Regions from separate parts of the Enterococcus hirae ATCC 9790 genome, predicted to be linked through region 2. Evidence: a T-box and tRNA genes for the amino acid it is inferred to sense, from the RefSeq annotation. Region 2 holds a T-box; the other holds one or more tRNA genes.

Region 1 (3,434 bases), 1.0 Mb from region 2:
GTATAGCAGATAATAAGCGGCCATAATAATTTTTGCACTTGTTATAAGAAAGTAAAAAAACAAATAAGAACAAAATTAAGAACAATACATTTGTATCTAGAAAAAAAGGCTTTCCAAAAGAAGAAATACCCAAATCCAATTTAGTAATAAACCCAAATTGATCATATTGAGGAAACCACTTACTAATTTCTTGAGATGTCCTGATGGCATTCCCCCGTGTTGTCAACGAAAATAGTAACTCAATAAAACTTATGAGCAGTGGGAAAATCAATAAGCGATGATATGCTCTTTTATATAATAAATAGCCAGTTATAATGGCCGTTAAAGTAAAAAAGCACGCATTCACTTGTTCTTGGTTAGCAGCAAATATCAGGAAAGGAAAACTAAACCAATAAATACTAGGAGTGATAGCTCTTCCTTTTAAGCGTTGGAAGAATGGGAAAAAAGCGAATAAGCAAAATGAAACGGACCATTGATAATTCAAAGTTGTCGACTCCCAGCCTGTTTCCCCCATCACGGTAAGTGGAACTAAGCAGTAGACAGATGTAACTAGCAACACGTTCTTACCATCCAATTTTTCAAAAACATACTTACAAATCATCAGAACCGTGCCCAACATGATGATTGAATTGACAAATTTCCACAGCAGAAAATGTTTAGAAAAAAACATCATAAACAGCTCTATGATCATTCTCGAACTCCAAGTTTTATAATGTTCGATCGAAGCTCCTAAATACCCTAGTTGGTCTAATCTATTTGAGTAAACTAAATCGTCTGCTCTAAATGATGGCATATATAGATTGAAAAATAAAAAACCAAGCCAAATAACTAAAAGCAAAAAAAATAATTCTTTATTAATTCTTTTTTATTCCAGTACATTATTAAACTCCTTTTTATAATTTATCCCAGCAATTATAACACAGAGGCTTCTGTTTCCTATATTTTTTCATCCTTTTATTTTTAAATAATGAACAAACTGGTCACTTTATCAAAAATAAACATAACAATTAACAGGTTTCATTCATTGGTTTTCCAAAGCGTTTGATCAACCATATTCGGCTAAAAGAAGATTCATTACTTGTTAATAAAACTTTACAAGAAAAATAAGTACTCCAAACAAATAACACCGCATAATTTTTGAAACATTCATAAATTCTCCATTCTAAATGATATCGTTCATGAAGAGACAAAAGTTACAATAACTATCGATAGGCATCTGACGGAAATTCGGAATACAAAAAGAGGTTATGAAAACTTTGGGTAGCTCCAATGACAATAAGCTTCTGCTTAAACACTATTGATTCATTTTTTGAGTAAAGTGTGAGTTTAATATCTCACCATAAAAATATTCTTTCGGGGGAGTCAAAAAATATTTCAGATAAAAAAATACAACAAAAAAGACACGACCTAAATCGTGTCTAACCGTTGGTATATAAGGAAGGTACAGGATTTGAACCTGCGCGCCGGTGTTAGCCGGTTCGCCGGATTTCGAGTCCGGTGCATTACCACTCTGCCAACCTTCCATACCTATTATTTTTAAACTTTTTTTAGTAAAAAGTCAAGCCTATTTCCCGATAGAAATCAAAAACCGGCATATTTATTTTATGTGGAGACAAAAAAACACAAGAATCATTTTCTGCTCCTTCTTAAATAGTGCCCAATGTGAAGTAAGAAAGAGTATTGGAATGAACCTTGTGTTATCACACTTCATAAGTAGATCTAACTAATTGTTTCAGGATTTTCTAAAGAAAGAATAGAATCAATCGTTCGCTTGATGAACGAAATAATTTGTTCTTCAGTTGGGTGCATGATGTTTGAAGACATTAAAGATGCGATTCCGGTAACTGCAACCCAGGTTCCAGTGTGTAATGCATCAACGTATTCATCTGACAACTGGTTGTATCGATGATCTTGTTTGACGATTTCACGGAAATAGTTATAAGAAAAATCATGCATTTTTTGTCCATCGCCATGTTCGTCGATATATAATGCCATGTAAAGACTATGATGTTTTTTTGCAAAGTAGATATAGTTTAATCCTAGGTCAATAATTTTATCTCCAGTACGTTCAACTGGAAAAACATTTTCTTTGAGTTGTTCAAAAATTGAGTCTAATAAAGTATTTTTTAGATCCTCCATGTTTTTGAACTCTAAATAAATAGGTTGTGTGGATATACCCATTTTTTTAGCAATATTTCTCGCAGTAAACCCTTTAAAACCTTCCTTTGCAACAACATCATAAGCAGCTTTCAGAATTTGATCTTTAGTATAGACTTTTCTTCTCATTAAAACTCCCCCACTTCTTACTGCAGTATATGTTGTTTTATTGTAACCGATATACACAGTTTTTGGCAAATAATTTACTCAAAACGTTATATTTTAAGTTTTTTCTTATTTATTTTTAACAATGATACAATATTATTTAAGAATAAACAAAAATACTGTTTCCCCTTACAAAAATTGACTTTTCTGTAACTGTTAGTTGACCAAAAGATTTCTTTCACGTTATAGTTAAAGAAAACGACAAAGAAGGTATGTAATGGTTAATAAAAACGACGTTATTTATATTCACCCCATCAAAAAAAAGCCATCTCAAAAAAATAAGTATTTTTATTTAACATTTACTGGCTTGTTTTTTCTAATAATCGGGCTTGTTTCTGGACATCCGGTTGAAACTATTGAGGGACTCAACAATATCCTTACTTCTCCTAGTAATCTGATGACCGATTATTTGGCAATAGGTGGTTTTGGAAGCGCATTTATCAATGTTGGTGTCCTGACTTTGTTGTCCGTACTTCTTTGCTATCATCATAAAGTCTATCTAAATGGACTAATCTTTGCTTCTGTATTAACCGTCACAGGTTTTTCTTTTTTTGGAAAAAATCTGTATAACTCTCTTTCCATTATTTTGGGTGTCTATCTCTATGCACGTTTTGTACATAAACCATTTTCACAGTATATTATGGTTGGCTTATTTGCTAGTGCCTTGTCACCTGTAGTTAGTTATATCACTTTCGGTATGAACTTACCATTGGGCTTAGGTATTTTATTTGGTAATCTGACTGGTATACTCGTTGTTTTTTTACTCCCTCCTTTGGCATCGAATACCCTTATTTTTCATCGTGGATTCAATTTGTATAATATTGGTTTTACTTCTGGATTGATCGCCATGGTCGTGGCTGGTATCCTTCGGTTATTTGATTTTCCAATTGAAGTTCAATCGTTCGTTTCAACAGGCTACCATCAAGAACTTACATTAGTCATTTTTCTTTTTTTTAGTTTAACTACGCTATTTGGTCTTTTTATTAATTCATGGAAGCTCACTGGTTTACATGACATTTTTCAAACTTCAGGAAAAGTAACTACTGATTTTATGGCGATCTCAAGTATCGGTGCCACCTTACTAAACATGGGGTTAGTAGGGCTGATGCTTT
Region 2 (3,434 bases):
TTAGAATTTGGGATTCTATACTTATTAGCAAGTCATCCTAATCGTGTGTTCAGTGCAGATGAAATCTTTGAGCGTGTATGGAAACAAGAAAGTATTGTTTCCGCAAAAACTGTTATGGTCCATGTTAGTCATTTGAGAGATAAGATCGAAGAAGCAACTGGTGGAGAAAAAGTCATTCAAACCGTTTGGGGAGTGGGCTATAAAATTGATGCAAGATAAAAAAAGAGGAACAGAAAAACGGCGACGAATCAATCTAACTTCTAAGGAAATCAGTGAGTTATTAGCAGAAGGTATTATCACCGTGATTCTCCTTCTACTATTAAATGTTGCGATTTTGGTTGTCCTTACTTCAATAATTAGTAGTTCCCCTTCATTGACTAATGCGATTTGGGATTCAAAAAATATTTTTGCTCAACGATTGAATAGTGATTTATTTTGGAACGGCCGAAATTTTCTGATTCCCCTTTTCTTTCTTTTAGATATCGGCGTATTATACTGGCGGTTAATCCGTCGCTACCGACAAATGCAACTACGTCATATTATTAGCGAGCTTCACTATATCGCTAATGGTAATTATGACCATCGGATCCCTTTTGAATTAACAGGTGATCTTAGTCGTGTAGTAACAAGCATTAATGGTTTAGTCGATAGTACAGTAGCTGCGATCGAAGATGAACGGAAAATTGAAAAATCAAAAGATGAATTGATTACTAATGTGAGTCACGATATCCGTACCCCTTTAACCTCTATTATTGGTTACTTAGGATTAATCGAAGATGGTCAGTATCAAACAAAAGAGGATCTTTTGAAGTATACCCATACAGCTTATATCAAAGCAAAACAAATGAAATTACTAGTGGATGATCTTTTTGAGTATACTAAAGTCAGACAACCAGCTGTTCCGGTCAATTTTTCGGCTTTTGATCTGATCCAGCTAATTGAACAACTAGCTGCTGATTTTGAATTAGAAGCATCAAAAAAGCATATCCAAATCCTTGTATCATCACAGGTTCCATCATTAACTATGGATGGGGACACTGAAAAACTAGTTCGTGTCTTTAATAATTTACTGACGAATGCTTTAAAATACGGCAAAGGCGCTACAAAAATTGTCATTGAAGTCGAAAAAGTTGGCTCAGAAGTCGTTGCGACAGTAAAAAACAATGGAGCTATGATTCCTCGAGAATCAATCGATAATCTTTTTGACCGTTTTTACCGAGTAGAAGAGTCTCGTTCACAAGAAACCGGTGGGACGGGTTTAGGTTTAGCCATTGCTCAAAGTATCGTTGCTTTACATGGTGGTTATATTTATGCTAAATCTGATAAACACTGGACTTCATTCATCATGCATCTCCCAATAAAAAGAAATGAAAAATTACCAATCAAAAGTCAGGAACATATTGACGAAAATTAAAATATCCGATATTCTTATTACAATCATTTCTATATATCATATCTATATAGCACAGAACCCAGTACATTTTATTTTTTTCAAGAGAGCTGATGGATGGTGTAAATCAGCAAAAAATAAGTTTGGAAGTTCCAGTTCTTTGATGTGTACCTTTCGAAATAAGAAAGGTCGGTAAAACAGCCGTTATCTGTTAACAAGAGCAGCATATTTATATGTTGAACTCGGGTGGTACCGCGAATGTTAGACCGATTCGTCCCAAGATAATTGAGGGATGGATTGGTCTTTTTTTATTATATTTAAGGAGGAATTGCAATGTTAGATGTAAAAATGATGCGTCAAAATTTTGATTATGTTCAAGAAAAATTAATGACTCGTGGGGTCAAAAAAGAAACCTTAGCTGAATTTATGGAATTAGATGAAAGTCGTCGAAAATTACTTGTTAAAACGGAAGAATTAAAAAAATATCGTAATGATGTTTCAGCAGAAATTGCGCAATTAAAACGGAACAAAGAAGATGCAACAGCTAAAATCAATGAAATGAAAGAAGTTGGGGGCAACATTAAAGCTCTTGATGAAGAAGTAGCGCAAGTAGATGAAAAGTTACATCAAATTGCGACTACCTTACCAAATTTACCAGATGATTCTGTACCTGTTGGAAAAGACGAAGAGGACAACGTGGAAGTTCGTCGTTGGAACACGCCTCGTAATTTTTCATTTGAACCGAAACCACATTGGGAAATCGCTGAAAACTTAGGTATCTTAGACTTTGAAAGAGGGGCAAAAGTTTCTGGAAGTCGTTTTGTTTACTATAAAGGATTAGGTGCTCGCTTAGAACGTGCCGTTTATAACTTTATGCTAGATCAACACATCTATGAACATGACTATACAGAAATGATTACTCCTTATATCGTAAATAGTCGGGCTATGTTCGGAACTGGGCAATTTCCTAAGTTTAAAGAAGATGTTTTCCAATTAGAAGATACAGATTTGACATTGATCCCAACAGCGGAAGTTCCATTAACAAACTATTACAACGATGAGATCTTAGATGGGCAAGATTTACCGATTTATTTCACTGCTCTTAGTCCCGCATTTCGTTCGGAAGCAGGGAGTGCCGGCCGTGATACTCGAGGATTGATTCGTTTACACCAATTTAATAAAGTAGAAATGGTCAAATTCTCTGATGCAGAACATTCTTATGATGAGCTAGAAAAAATGACAGCCGATGCTGAAGATATTCTACAAAAATTACATTTACCTTACCGTGTAGTAGCATTATCTACTGGAGATATGGGCTTCTCTGCTGCCAAAACATATGACTTAGAAGTATGGATCCCTGCACAAGAAACATATCGTGAAATCAGCTCATGTTCAAACTGTGAAGATTTCCAAGCACGACGCGCAATGATCCGTTACCGTGATGCAGACGGAAAAATCCACTATGCTCATACACTGAATGGTTCAGGACTTGCAGTCGGCCGAACTGTCGCAGCGATCCTTGAAAACTACCAAAATGAAGATGGATCAGTGACTGTTCCAGAAGTATTAGTTCCTTACATGGGAAATTTAAAAGTAATCAAATAAATAGAGCTAGATCAAAAAGTGGACTGATAACACAATAAAAACTAGGCTCTTTGTCAAATAATGTTGATGGAGAGAAATCTTGCTATTACTTTAAATCATAAAAAGGATGACGCTAAAGTCTAGGACGGATAGAGATTCTATTCGTCCTAGACTTTTTTTCAAAAAACAACGAACCAGACAAAAATGCGGGTAGACTCCCTAAAACTTCTAATCTAAAATGTTAAAAGACAAATTCATCTGTCATATATTTGTTTGATCAAACGATCCACATCAAAGATACAGGTTTGAAATTAAATCAATCAATTAGATAGAACTATCGCATCCGCTGACAACAAAAAAACACCAAAGCTAGTAAGATTCTACTAACTTTGATGTTCATAAATCGAGCATTGTTACTTTAAATCTGGCATTCTGCTAGATTTCCCACTACTTTTATCTC

The links. A T-box is a leader RNA that pairs with one kind of tRNA and senses whether it is charged. The one in region 2 lies ahead of serS (serine--tRNA ligase), so its partner is inferred to be a tRNA-Ser.
Region 1: it has a tRNA-Ser gene. The T-box ahead of serS (serine--tRNA ligase) is inferred to sense a tRNA for this amino acid. The anticodon was not compared.

The regions. Positions count from the first base shown of each region.
Region 1 covers NC_018081.1:1,938,152-1,941,585, reverse strand. Annotated here, with positions in the region: gene EHR_RS09360 (hypothetical protein) at 1-838, opposite strand, end outside; tRNA gene EHR_RS09355 (tRNA-Ser) at 1,436-1,523, opposite strand; gene EHR_RS09350 (TetR/AcrR family transcriptional regulator) at 1,720-2,286, opposite strand; gene EHR_RS09345 (DUF1576 domain-containing protein) at 2,540-3,434, shown strand, end outside.
Region 2 covers NC_018081.1:939,934-943,367, reverse strand. Annotated here, with positions in the region: gene croR (response regulator transcription factor CroR) at 1-219, shown strand, start outside; gene EHR_RS04565 (sensor histidine kinase) at 206-1,414, shown strand; T-box leader at 1,459-1,672, shown strand; gene serS (serine--tRNA ligase) at 1,724-2,995, shown strand.